One region of the Priestia sp. 53B2 genome, then DNA from elsewhere that is predicted to be linked to it. Evidence: riboswitches for the same ligand, from Rfam matches in the RefSeq annotation. Region 1 holds a riboswitch; each other region holds the start of a gene.
The links. A riboswitch is a leader RNA that binds a small molecule or an ion and turns the genes downstream of it on or off. The one in region 1 is predicted to bind cyclic di-AMP.
Positions count from the first base shown of each region.

Region 2: linked by a shared signal. The riboswitch ahead of ACN6NE_RS13285 (cation:dicarboxylate symporter family transporter) and the one ahead of ACN6NE_RS05045 (APC family permease) in region 1 are both predicted to bind cyclic di-AMP.
Region 3: linked by a shared signal. The riboswitch ahead of ACN6NE_RS04110 (potassium channel family protein) and the one ahead of ACN6NE_RS05045 (APC family permease) in region 1 are both predicted to bind cyclic di-AMP.

Region 1 is NZ_JBLZXA010000008.1:320,086-324,645, forward strand. Features, by position in the region: gene ACN6NE_RS05040 (cation diffusion facilitator family transporter) at 1-788, opposite strand, end outside; gene ACN6NE_RS05045 (APC family permease) at 898-2,724, opposite strand; cyclic di-AMP (ydaO/yuaA leader) riboswitch at 2,887-3,028, opposite strand; gene ACN6NE_RS05050 (N-acetylmuramoyl-L-alanine amidase) at 3,220-4,266, opposite strand.
Region 2 is NZ_JBLZXA010000016.1:33,095-37,654, reverse strand. Features, by position in the region: gene ytvI (sporulation integral membrane protein YtvI) at 85-1,116, opposite strand; gene ACN6NE_RS13285 (cation:dicarboxylate symporter family transporter) at 1,329-2,588, opposite strand; cyclic di-AMP (ydaO/yuaA leader) riboswitch at 2,695-2,834, opposite strand; gene ACN6NE_RS13280 (undecaprenyl-diphosphate phosphatase) at 3,108-3,932, opposite strand; gene ACN6NE_RS13275 (hypothetical protein) at 4,390-4,560, shown strand, end outside.
Region 3 is NZ_JBLZXA010000008.1:141,067-145,626, reverse strand. Features, by position in the region: gene ACN6NE_RS04125 (hypothetical protein) at 252-398, shown strand; gene ACN6NE_RS04120 (Lrp/AsnC family transcriptional regulator) at 377-832, opposite strand; gene ACN6NE_RS04115 (carboxymuconolactone decarboxylase family protein) at 953-1,411, shown strand; cyclic di-AMP (ydaO/yuaA leader) riboswitch at 1,527-1,671, shown strand; gene ACN6NE_RS04110 (potassium channel family protein) at 1,796-2,455, shown strand; gene ACN6NE_RS04105 (TrkH family potassium uptake protein) at 2,459-3,778, shown strand; gene ACN6NE_RS04100 (YjcZ family sporulation protein) at 4,105-4,185, shown strand; gene ACN6NE_RS04095 (YjcZ family sporulation protein) at 4,374-4,460, opposite strand.

The sequences.
Region 1 (4,560 bases):
TCTCCTTCTTTCATCACCATTAATGTTTGAATATCATGCACTTGTACATCTTGCATGACAATCGCGCCAATTTTTATTTCCATTTCTTTATCTGCTTCACCAAGCGCTCCAGCAGCATTATCTAAAAATACTCGTCCTACTACAAAAAACATCATAAGCCCAATTAAAATAGAAGCAATTCCTTCAGCTTGGTGAAAAGGTGTAAACCGTGAAATAAAAACGGCTATTAATGCCAATACGCCTCCTCCAGTAGCTACCAGATCTTCCATAAAGACCAGCTTGGTTGCTGGCTTTGCTTTCTTTAAATGAACAAAGCTTTGCGTAAAAACATTGACCTCTGCGGTATTCATTCCGACATCGTGCAAAATTTCTTTCATTGCCTTAAATAGGACAAACATCTCAAGTAACACCGAGATGCCAAGTACTGCAATATTTAAAATAAAGCCTGAAGACTTCGTCGGATGAAGAATATGGTGATATCCTTCTTTAATCGTTTCAAACGCCATAATCCCTACTACAAGAACCGCTCCTAATAGAACGAGATTAACCAATCGGCCGAAACCGTTTGGAAATCGTTTGGTCGGGGCTTTTTTACTTAATGCCGAACCTATAAAGACAAAAAACTGATTAGCTGCATCTCCTAAGCTGTGCATCGTTTCAGCAAACATTGCTACATTCCCTGTTAAAGCGAAGGCAATTCCTTTAATGATAGAGATAATGGTATTAACTACAGCGGCCATCATGGCCGATTTATTTCCCTTTCGCAACAATTTAATTAATTCACTCATGTAATCCCTCCGTTTGCGCCTTTGATGAGATTCGATTACGGTTAGTGTATGTGAATTTAAAAATTAAAAACCTCCAACATACAAGTTGGAGGTTTTTAGTCATGTTTCATTATTTTTTAAAACGGTACGGTACAGTTGTAACAATTACATTTTTACGGTAAAGCAAATGTGCTTTTAACAGTAGACTGGACTGATTGTGAAGGATATTTTGCCAGCTTTTTTTCGTAATGAATTGTGGAATAACGACCGTAATAGCCATATTGTTTTCCCGCGCTTTTTCCTCGGCCATATCAATGAATCGAAACAGCGGCCGCACTAAGCTGCGGTATTGAGAGTGAAACGTAACAATACGAATATCAGGCTGCCACTTCTCCCACTTCTCTTCCATTCTCTTTTCGCTTTCTCGATCGAAGGCCACGTGCACTGCAATAACGGTATCGCCAATCGTTCGTGCATAATTTAATGAATTTTCTACTACCTTTGTCATTCCTGCTACAGGAACAATGACCACACTTCCCTCAAGCGTTCCAATCTTTTCTCCTTGCTTAATGCGAAGCTGCTCTCCTACTGCTTCATAATGCGTATAAATGCGATGAAAAATATAAACAATAACCGGTAAGAAAATGAGCACGGACCATACTTGTGAAAACTTCGTTGTAAACAAAATGATTAGCACCGTTAAGGTAATGAGGGCACCAATTAAGTTAATGGTTAGCTTCCCTTGCCAGCCGGCCGGCTTTTCTCTAAGCCATTTGACAATCATGCCTGTTTGAGAAAGCGTAAATGGAATAAACACCCCGACTGCATAAAGAGGAATTAATTGTTCAGTTGCTCCTTTAAAAGCTACAATTAAGACAATAGAAGCAATTCCAAGGGTCACAATTCCATTTGAATAGCCTAATCGATCGCCACGAATTTGAAACATTCTTGGCATGTATTTATCAGACGATAAGTTGACAGCCAGCAAAGGGAAAGCTGAAAAGCCCGTATTCGCCGCTAGCACTAGAATTAGAGCTGTTGTGCCTTGAATAAAATAATAAAATCCATTTCGTCCAAACACACTCGATGCAATTTGTGATACAACCGTTTCATCTGCTTTTGGAGAAATGCCAAGCCAATAAGCTAAAAACGTGATGCCAGAAAATAAAACGGCTAAAATACCGCCCATCAGCATTAAGGTATGAACAGCATTTTTTGCACCTGGCTCTTTAAAGTTAGGCACTGCATTTGAAATAGCTTCTACACCTGTCAATGCCGAACAGCCTGATGAAAAAGCTTTTAATAATAAAAACAAACTAATACCTGGCACTACTGTGCCAAGAGATGGATGAAGCTCAGGTGAAACTTGACCTGTCGCTATTTTAAACAAGCCTACCGCTATTAACAAAATAAGAGCAATAACAAATAAATAAACCGGATAAGCTAATACAGAAGCGGATTCTGTTACACCACGTAAATTTAAGACGGTAATAAAAATCACCAGCAAACACGCAATTACTACATTGTAATGATGCAGCGTTGGAAAAGCCGAAGTTAAAGCATCTGTTCCTGCTGAAACACTCACAGCAACTGTTAAAATATAGTCTACTAACAGTGATCCTCCAGCGATAAGCCCAGGATTTTCTCCTAAATTGGTTTTGGAAACAATATAAGCTCCTCCACCTTGCGGATACGCATAAATAATTTGACGGTATGAAAGAATTAAAGCTGTCAGCAGCACCAATACCCCAAGCGCAATTGGAATTGAATACCAATAAGCAAGGACGCCTACTGTTGCAAGTACAATCAAAATTTGTTCTGTTCCATAAGCCACTGATGATAAGGCATCTGATGATAAAATAGCCAGTGCTTTAAGCTTACTAAGCTTTTGATCACCTAACTCTTTTGTTTTAAGCGGCTTTCCAATCAATAATCTTTTGAGAACTGAATAGTTCACGTAATTTCCCTCCGATGATTGCTTAGCTACTATTTACTATTTGTTGCTAAGCTCCGTTACAAGTTCACAAATAAGTGATATTATCCCTAAAAAATACCTTTTTATGTTAAAAAAGCGCACAAAAAAAACACTAAGGGTTCTCAGCGTTTTTACACAGCTTAAACCTCCTCTCCAAAACGCTTATGGGGTTAGCTGTCGGATTCGGGCTATGAGAGTAGCCCTACCTTTTAAAAAAGGATTCACCCCAAGTGACAATGCACAAATTTGGGTCCCCCACTTCTTACGAATTAAGCGATAACAGGTCAATATAATTTTCAGTTAAAGGGTATGATTGATAACATGTTTCTTTCATAACTATCCTTTGTTCTTAGATAATATACTCCCGTACAAATGGTTTGTAAAGCATTATTTTACGCAAATGATAAAATAGTGCTTAAGGCGCTTTTAACAGGAAAACAAAAGGCCTTCTGCCCGCTTACAGAAGACCTTCTTGCTTTAACTTTTTGCTTTTAAAACGGCTGCTAGCTTGTTTTTCATTTGAGGACCATAAATGCCATCTACATCATAAGGAAGATACACAAGCTGAAAACGTCTGACTGCATCTTTCGTTTGAACTCCATATATTCCGTCTACTGACCCTACTTTAAAATTCACCGCGTTTAATGCTCTTTGAAGCTGCTTCACAGCTTCTCCAGAATCACCTTGTTTTAAAATTCCATTTGGAAGTGGATATTGTTCCGAAGGTGGAGTTGGTGACGGTGTTGGAGATGGGTTTGGTGAAGTCCCTGAAGGAATAACAATTGTTTTTCCAACCTGTAGTGTTAAAGGATCTGAAAGCCCTGTATTGGCTTCTTGAAGCGCCTGTACTGTTATATTGTACTTCTGTGCAATACTGTAAAGCGTATCTCCTTGCTTGATCGTATACGTTTTTGTACCTGGTTCAGAAGGTGATGGAATTGGATTTGGTGTTGGTGTTGGATTTGGAACTGCACGACGAGGTAAATTCAAATAGACGGCAATTCCTTTTGCATACGATTCACCCATGCTTTTTAAAAAAGCTTCATTTTGAAGAAGTGCTGCATCTGTGCGGTTATCAATAAAAGCTATTTCAGTCAGTACTGCAGGCATATTTGTTAAGCGAAGCACCGCATAATTGGCTGATTTTCGACCGCGATTCGGATGATTATATGACAGCAGCGTTGGCTGTACTTGGCCGTGGACAATTGATTGAAACGTTTTACTGGCATTACTAGCGCTTCTATAAACATAATCTTCATATCCTGTTCCTCCACCGGCATTTACGTGAATAGACATAAATGCATCTGCGCCCCACGAATTAGCTTGAGAAGCGCGCTGAGATAACGATAAAAAAACATCTGTGGTACGAGTGGTTTTAATCGTAAAATCACTGTATGTGCTATTTAAATAGCTTATTAAATATTGTTGAATTTTTAAAACTAAGTTTTTTTCATATAGTCCGTTCGCTCCAACTGCTCCTGCATCTGCCCCACCATGTCCTGCATCAAGATAGATTTTTTTCATATTACTTGTCCCTCCTTATTGTTAACATATGCACGGGGGACAAAAAGTGCTACGTATACTAGCCTACCAGGTGAAAAATCACTAAAAAAAGACCCGCTGCCTAATGGCAACGGGTTATTCTGCTTTATAGACAGAATACTGAATAAGGATAGCTCTCAAGGAGTGACAGCTATATGCAGAGTGTTGATTCGTTGATTAAATGATAATAATTATCATTTTCATTTAAAGTATACACTACGAGGAAAGTTTTGTCTATTTTATTATTAGATTTGGATCTACTTAAAAAGCAGAACG
Region 2 (4,560 bases), on a different contig from region 1:
GGCATAGTTTTTTCCTTTCCCTCTTTACGTATTACGTACTACAAAAGTTTCAATAAAAAAAAGCGCTAGTTTTATCCAGCGCTTTTATAGTTTAAAGTTAATTTGAATAATACCTACTTTACGAAGAGCATCGTATAAAATAACTAAAGCCGGTCCTAAAAATAATCCGACAAAGCCTAAAAGTTTAAATCCAATGTACAAACTAACTAGTGCAGCCAAAGGTGAAATACCCATATTTGTAGAAAATACTTTCGGTTCTACTACACGCCTTACTACTGTAATGACTCCAAATAGAATAAATAAGCCGATTGCTAATGAGTCATGCCCTTGCGTAAGAGCAAAAATCCCCCATGGAACGAGCACCGATCCTGTCCCAAGGATTGGTAAGATATCGACAATTACAATTAATAAACTAAGCAGCGCGGTATACGGAACATCTAACAGCCAAAGCCCTACATAAGCCATTACAAACGTCATGACACTTAAGATAATTTGTGCCTTGATAAAACCAACCCCCGCTTGGATAAGCTGAGTGATGACAACTTGTAGCTTATATTTCGTTTCTTCTGTTAAAAATGACTTAATTTTATTTTTAATAGCAGGCAGCTCAAGGCTGATAAATACAAGCGCTACTAAATAAATAAGAAACTCTAATAGAAACCCAGGAACAGTAGCGGCAAAGCTAATGATGATTTCTACGGTACTTTTTAATAGAGAATCTAATGAATTTACGGTTTTTTCAAGCGTGCGCTCGATAGAAGAAATCACTTCTGTAGGAAGAGCGTTTGAATAGTATTTCCACTTAATAATAGTTGGATAAATCGCGGTTTCATAGATTTCTTTCACAAAGGAAGGCGCTATTTTTGAAAGAGCAACCACTTGCGTAGCGATTGTCCGAACAATAAAAAATCCAATAAGTATGAGCGAAACAACATATAAAATGAAGGTCATAAGCACTGCATAGACTCTCTTCATTTTAAAAGATTGATGCAATTTTTGAACAATACCCTCAAGTGCTAATGCTGTTAATAAAGCAAACACAATCGGTAAACTGTAAGGGATTAACAAACATACGATTACTATCGAGGCGATGACCCATATTCGCTTTTTCCACATACTCTACTATCCCCCTACTAGCTAAGCTATCTCTATATTTACTGATAAAGAAAGGAACCAGTGACTGCTTTATGTAAGAATAAAATTTGGATATTTTTATACCTGATGTTACATATTATAGGGTCAATTCCCATAATAATAAAGGAATTATTATGAAAAAAGCTACTTATTCTAATTTTTTGAATAGAATAAGTAGCTTTTTAATTTATAAATTAGCCGGCCCTCATGACCTCTGTACCTTTTTTAGGGTCAAATTTGCCTTCTGATTTAGACATTACAATTGCTGCTAGTGTGTTTCCTACTAAGTTAACAACCGTACGTGCCATATCCATGATTCTGTCTACTCCAGCAATGAAGGCTAATCCTTCTGCCGGAACACCGATTGTTCCAAGAGTAGCCAGTAATACAACAAATGATGTTCCTGGCACTGCAGCCATTCCTTTAGATGTAACCATCAATACAAGAATGAGCGTCAGCTGTTGAACGATCGTTAAATCAATACCGTACACCTGCGCTAAGAATAACGCTGCAATCGCTTGATAAAGAACAGAACCATCTAGGTTAAATGTATAACCAATTGGTACAACGAACGATACGATAGCTTTTGGACAGCCCATCTTTTCAAGTTTTTCCATAATACGCGGAAGAACTGTTTCAGAACTAGATGTACTGTATGCTAACAAAAGTTCATCTTTCATATAGCGGAATAAGTGGAAAATGTTAATTCCTGCCCATTTCGCAATTCCTCCTAATACAACAAGCAGGAAGAAAATTAACGCTAAGTAAACTAAGATAACAAGCTTTCCTAATGAAAGGAGTGACTCTAAGCCGAATTTTGAAACTGTTACACCAATTAAAGCAAATACACCAATTGGAGCCACTTTCATTACAAGATTTACCACGTGAAACATTGCGTGAGAAACGCCGTCGAAGAATTGTACAACTGGCTTTCCTTTTTCCCCAATTGCCGCTACTCCAAGTGCAAATAACACTGTAAAGAAAATAATTGCTAGCATGTCACCTTCAACAATTGACTGGAAAAAGTTTGTCGGAACAATGTGTAAGAAAGTTTCAGCCACTGACTTTCCTTCTTGCTGTTCGGAAGTTTCAACGTATTGTGAAATATCACTCTTCTGTGCTGAATGAATGTCTACACCTTGCCCAGGATGAAAAATATTAGCAACCAATACACCGATTACAATTGCAAAAGTCGTAATAATTTCAAAATAGAGAATGGTTTTAACGCCGAGCTTTCCGACCTGTTTACCGCTCCCTGCTCCTGCAACTCCAACGACTAAGCTTGAGATAACAATTGGAATAACAATCATCTTAATTAATCTTAAAAATAGGTCTCCTAGCGGCTGTAGGTATGTTACTACACGTGGATCGTTAAACCAAATTACCCCTACAAGAACACCGAGGATTAATCCGGTAAAAATCTGCGTAGCCAAACCAAAACGAATTTTTTTCATAGATGTACCTCCCCAAAGATGTATGACATTTGTATATACTTTTCTGAAAAAACAAAAAAAGACTATTCTTAAGAAAGAACAGCCTTTTACTTACGCTATTTTGGGCTCTTTCTCTCAATAAAGCAAACGGGGTTAACTGTCGGATTCGGAATTGAGAGTTTCCTACCTTTTGTAAGGATTCACCCCAAGGCAGCTTTACTGCCGATAATGATTCCCCCGCTCTATACGATTAAGCTTATTATTCAGTTTTTATAAAATTAAAACGATCTATACGTTGTCATACGTTTTTTACAGTCAATAAAACTAAACAGAAGTCTTACTTTTACTTAACTTTATACTGCACAAATATTAATTTACTATTTTTCGACACGTTTTGTCAATACCCATGTTTATAAAACGCTTTCAAAAGGCGATAATATATATTTATGCAAAAAAGCTATTGCAACATTGCAATAGCTTTTTCTTGCTCTTTGAGTCTCTATTAGACGTTTAAGGGACTAAAGAACACGCGTGTTTATTTTATAAAAATACAAAATATAGAATAGCTGCTAACACAATTCGATACAGTGCAAATGGTACTAATTTGATACGATTAATTAATTTCAGGAAAAAGCGAATAGATACCAGCGCAAAAATAAAGGCGCTGATAAAACCAGCAATAAAAAATGGTAGTGCATCTGATGTGAAATACTGCCAGTTTTTAACCAATGAAAGTCCACTTGCTCCTGCCATGATTGGCACTGCCATAATAAATGTAAAATCTGCCGCTGCCTTATGGCTCATTCCAAGAAGAACTCCTCCTGAAATCGTTGAGCCTGAACGAGAAAAACCTGGCCAAAGAGCAATACATTGAAACAGCCCTATACCCAGTGCTTGTCCATAAGACATTTGGTCCACCGTCTCTACACGCGGACGTTTAGGTCCAAACAAATCTGCTAGAATCATTAATACAGCTCCGACTACTAAGCCAATTAGCACCGTATTTAAAGAAAACAAATGTTCATCAATGTAATCATCAAACAAAAGTCCTAACACTCCTGCGGGTAATAGACCAACAATTACCTGCATTAAATTCAAGCGATTTGTCGGTCCAATTGGAGCAGCTGGCTTTTTTCCCAATCCTAATAAATTAATAAAACGATCTTTAAAAATAACTACTACTGCTAAGATCGACCCTAGCTGAATAACAATTTTAAATGTATTAGCTACTGGAGATGAAAATAATTCTTTTGAATTTAACCACAGGTCATCCACAATAATCATATGCCCAGTTGACGAAACAGGAGCAAACTCTGTTAAACCTTCTACAATCCCTAAAATGATTGCTACAATAATTTCCCACATAAAGCTATGTACCTTGCCTTTCTTTCAAATTAATAAGCTTATCGCTTCGTTTTACATGCTCAACTATTTTCCTATTTTGACACTTGCTTTTTTATCATAATTGTTAAAACTATGAAATACAATGTGTATTTGCAAAAAGATAAGAATCTTTAATAATTTGTAATAAAAACCTTACATGCTATAATCAAAAAACACGATATCAGCTTTTATTTATTTTAGAAAGTAGTCACTATGTTCGGTATAAATTCCGGTCCCTTAGCTAAAAATGAATCATCTAGACTATTTTTCTTTAGTGTGAAAAAATGACTAAATCATTATGTTTTTTCCATCCCCTTTACTGTCATCTATCATTTTAATCAACTAGCGCTTGCTTATACGACATATCCCCTAAGTAATTTGAAACTTTTTTCTCTCTTTTCTCGTATATAGTAGTATCTTTTTTAGGAGGCTTTTTACTATGAATGGAAATGTACGTACAATGAAATGGGTCACTGCTGGGTATGAAGCCTTGCTGGGAATTCCTTTAATTGGCGCGGGGATTGTTATGGGCTTTAGTTATACTCCTCTTTTTATTGGATTTATTCTTCATGCTATCACACTCATTTTAGCTAATAGACGAGGGTTATCT
Region 3 (4,560 bases), 180 kb from region 1:
AGAGCTTTCTATTAATAGAGAGCTCTTTTACATTTTTAAGTAGACAGAAATGTCGGCACCTGATAAAATAAAGTTGTAAAACTTTCATTATTCGGAAAATTTATACCCTCCAGCTTTGGAGGGTTATTTTTTGTGTTCTTGAATAAAAGAGACCGTGACACAAGTGTCTTTGTTGAAGGAGATCCGAACGCGTTCGGATCTTTTTTATTAGTAGGTGAGCGTAAACTTCTAGCTGTTGATTGAAGGGCAAGATGAAGACTCCTGCGCGAAAAGTGAAGCCTGGCACGGAAATCAACAGCGGTGTCAAAAGTGATTCATACGGGCTTATTGATCCCATTGTTCGCTTTTCGATTGGACCGCTTTCGTTAGGTTTCAATCACTTTTCATCTTTTAAATGACTCAATAATGCAGGAGCCATCTCCACGTGAGAAAGGGCGATGTGTGAAATCGTTTTGGCATAAGGTGTAATTTCGTTAATAAATTGTTCGAGTACGTGCAGGTGAGGAAGCTGAAGCTTTGTAATAAAGCAGGCTTGCCCGGCGATGCGTTCACAGAATAAAGCGTAGGGATACTGAGAAATAAATCGTTTAAAACGCTCGTGATCTCCGTTTTTCATAGTTACTTCAATAAAACACGACACGGGCAAATGCAGCTTTTCATAATCAATATCAATCGTATACCCTTTTATAACACCAAAGCTCTCTAGCTGGCGTACTCGCTCTGCCACCGAAGGAGGGGACAAATTAATTTGTTTTCCTAGCTCTCGTAAGGAAAGGCGGCTGTTTTGCTGCAGCGCCTGCAAAATCGATAAATCAATTTCATCAATTTTCAATTGAAAACCTTCTTTCTCATTAACGTTTCATTTGATTAGTAATAGTAGATAAGATGTTTTATATGTAATCTAAAATTTTCATTTTTCTTACTATAATAATTAAAAAGGAGTGAGTAAAAAATGGCAAGAGTTTTGTTAGAAAACGAAGAGGGAACAAATTTTGAAAAAGCATTGAATTTAATTCCGCATGTAAAAAGATTGTACGATGAGCTTTACGACATGCTTTGGAACAGCGATATAGTAGAGAGAGAGACCAAGGAAAAAATTAGGCTTTATCTAGCAGGCGTTAACGGCTGTGAGACATGTATGAGCATGTCATATGTAGGCGATGAGACGCTTAATCAAAAAGTGTTAAGAGAAAAAGAGCTTGAAGAAAAAGACCGACTGCTGTTTCGATTTATTGATGTATACCGGGTACGTCCAAGGGAGTTGACCGATGCTGATATGGATCAATTAAAGAAATTTTACAGTGATACGCAGCTGTTAGAGCTTTTGGCTGTTATTAATTTATTTGATCAATTTCACAAAATGATTGTCAGTTTAGATTTGTATGATTTTTGCAGCTTGCAGGGCAAGTGAAGTCTTCGCTAAAAATATCTTGACAGACAAAATCCACAGGAGTAAGATAGCTTTCGTGAAGTGAAACGTATCATGAATTGAATCGATTATTCTAAAAAATAGATTATAGACATTTGAATAAAAATCGCTTAATCCATTACGGAGCGGAGGACCCATTATTTACGCACATATTGTGCTCCGGGGTGAATCCTTAAAAAGGTAGGGTTACTCTTAAAACCCGAACCCGACAGCTAACTTCGCAAGCGTTTTGAGGGGGAAGAGTGTGAAAAAACACAGGAGCCTTCCTGTGTTTTTTTGCGCTTTTTTTAAGAAAAAGATGTAATTTTTTAGAAAAAGTATAAGCTAAGAGAACACACAGCAGTTGAAGAAAGGAATAAATACATTATGAAAAAACAGTTTGCTGTATTAGGATTAGGTCGTTTTGGAGGCAGTTTGGTTGAAGAGTTTGCTAATCTGGATGTGGATGTGCTCGCTATTGACCGCAATCAGGAGGTAGTAAATAAATTTAGCAACTCAGCTACATATGTTGTGCAGGCAAATGCAATTGATGAAGCTAGCTTAAAGGGGCTAGGTATTCGCAATGTTGATCATGCTCTTATTTCGTTTGGGGATGATATCGAAGCGAGCGTGCTCGCAACGATGCTTTTAAAAGATATGGGCGTTAAGCAAGTATGGGTAAAAGCAGTGAATATGTATCATCAAAAAGTGCTGGAGAAAATAGGAGCGGACAAAGTCATTCACCCTGAGCGCGATATTGCTAAGCGTATTGCTCATCACGTGGTGTCAGAAAAAATCATTGATTACATTGAACTGTCAAAGGATTATAGTATTGTCGAAATTGTCGCCTCCAAAAAGCTTCATAATAAAACGCTGTTTGATTTAAACATTCGTGCCAAGTATGGCTGTAATATTATCGGCTTTCAGCGAAAAGACGGGGAAATGGTTATTTCGCCTACCGCCCATGAAATAATTGAACAAGGGGACATGCTTATTGTGATTGGACATAATCGCGATTTGAACCGTTTTGAAGAAGAAGGAGTTTAACTCATGAAAAAACAAATCATTAAACTCACCCCTCCGCAGCTACTTGTCTCTATTTTTGGCGGAGGAATTATTATTGGTGCTCTTCTATTGATGATGCCTTTTTCTACTACTGAGCCAATCCGGTGGGTAGACGCCCTTTTTACATCTACTTCCGCTATGACAGTGACCGGCTTAGCCGTCGTAGATACAGGTACGCGTTTTACCGTCATTGGTCAAACGATTATTATGCTGTTAATTCAAATAGGCGGTCTTGGCATTATGTCATTTGCCGTGTTGATTTTTATGATGCTAGGTAAAAAAATTGGATTTAAAGAGCGTATGCTCGTTCAGCAGGCATTAAATCAAACGAGCATCGGCGGAGTTGTCCTGCTAGTTAAAAGGCTGTTTATCTTTTCATTTTTAATTGAGTTTATTGCACTTATCTTTCTAGCGATACGCTGGGTTCCGGAGTTCGGATGGTCTAAGGGGCTGTTCTTTAGCTTGTTTCATTCGATTTCGGCTTTTAATAACGCAGGGTTCGGACTATTATCTGACAGCCTGGTTCAGTATGTAGGAGATCCCATTATTAACATAACGATTTCTTTTCTGTTCATTATCGGTGGATTAGGGTTTACCGTCCTTGCAGATATGTGGGTGAAAAAATCCTATAAAAAGCTAACGCTGCATTCGAAAATTATGATTATCAGCACGTTTGCGATTAACGGGGTTGCCATGCTTTTTATTTTTTTCTTGGAGTACAGCAATCCACATACGCTCGGAAGTTTGTCATTAGGAGACAAAGTGTGGGCATCTTATTTTCAAGCTGTAACGACACGTACAGCAGGTTTTAATAGTATCGATATAGGAAGTTTGCATGATTCCACTATATTTTTAATGGTTATGTTAATGTTTATTGGTGCAGGAAGTGCTTCAACAGGAGGCGGTATCAAACTCACGACGTTTGTGGTGATTATTTTTTCCGTATGGGCATTTTTACGAAGCCGGGAAGATATTGTGCTGTTAAAGAGACGGCTTCTTCCTCTTCACGTGTTTAAGGCACTAGCCATCACGATGATTTCAATTATGTTTGTGTTTGGGGCCATTTTCCTGTTAAATATTTCGGAAAACCTGCCGTTTGTAAAAATTATGTTTGAAGTTGTTTCTGCGTTTGGAACAGTAGGTTTATCGATGGGAGCAACTCCTGAACTTTCGTGCTTTGGACGCGTGATTATTATCTTTATCATGTTTTTAGGGAAAGTGGGGCCATTAACACTGGCGTTTTCATTATCTAAGCAAAAGCGCGAAGCCGTTCGTTATCCAAACGAAGATATAATGCTAGGGTAGAAAAATCGCCTTCGATGAGGCGATTTTTTTATATTATTTATACGTTCAAGACATATAAGAGGTTACGCACAAAACAGTTGCGATGAATAAAAAGAAGGCAAAGACAAGAACAATGGGCAATTTGGAATGTCGGCGCATTAAAGGCCCCCCTTTTTTATAGTAAAAAATCTCTTACTATATATAACGAAAGAAACAAAAATATGATTCACTTTTTTTGGCGAAATTTGAAGGTTTTTCTCGTTAAAAAAATCCGCACCCCTGTCCTAAACATTTTGCCAAGCTGTTGCATACACTAAAAGCAGATAACAGGAAGTGAGGGATGTTACGTGGGAAAACAAAATTTTGCGTTAATCGTTGTGTTATTTGTTTTACTAGTTATTGTAGGTGCGTCTGGCTTCCGCTTTTAAACGTTAACTTTATTTGCGCATAGCCCCCGTCAAGAAGGGCATACTAGGCGGAAGTGAAAACCAAAAATTTCTTCAATATTGCCGAACAATGAGTTCCTCTACTCATTCATCTAATCGGTATGTAGCCATGCGAAAGCATGGTTTTTTTTTGAAATAAGAGCATGAATGATGTTCATCCCCTCTAGAAATTAGTAGTAGCAAGAGCACCCTACGATTACTAATAGAATAAATAAAACAACGATAAATGAAAAACCAAAACCGCCTTTTGCACCCATATGTGTAACCTCCTTTAATAAAAGTCTCTATATCCTATGTACTAATTGGGTTAAGTGATTGAGAAATTTGCCTATTTTTTAACGGTAACGATCTTTTGAG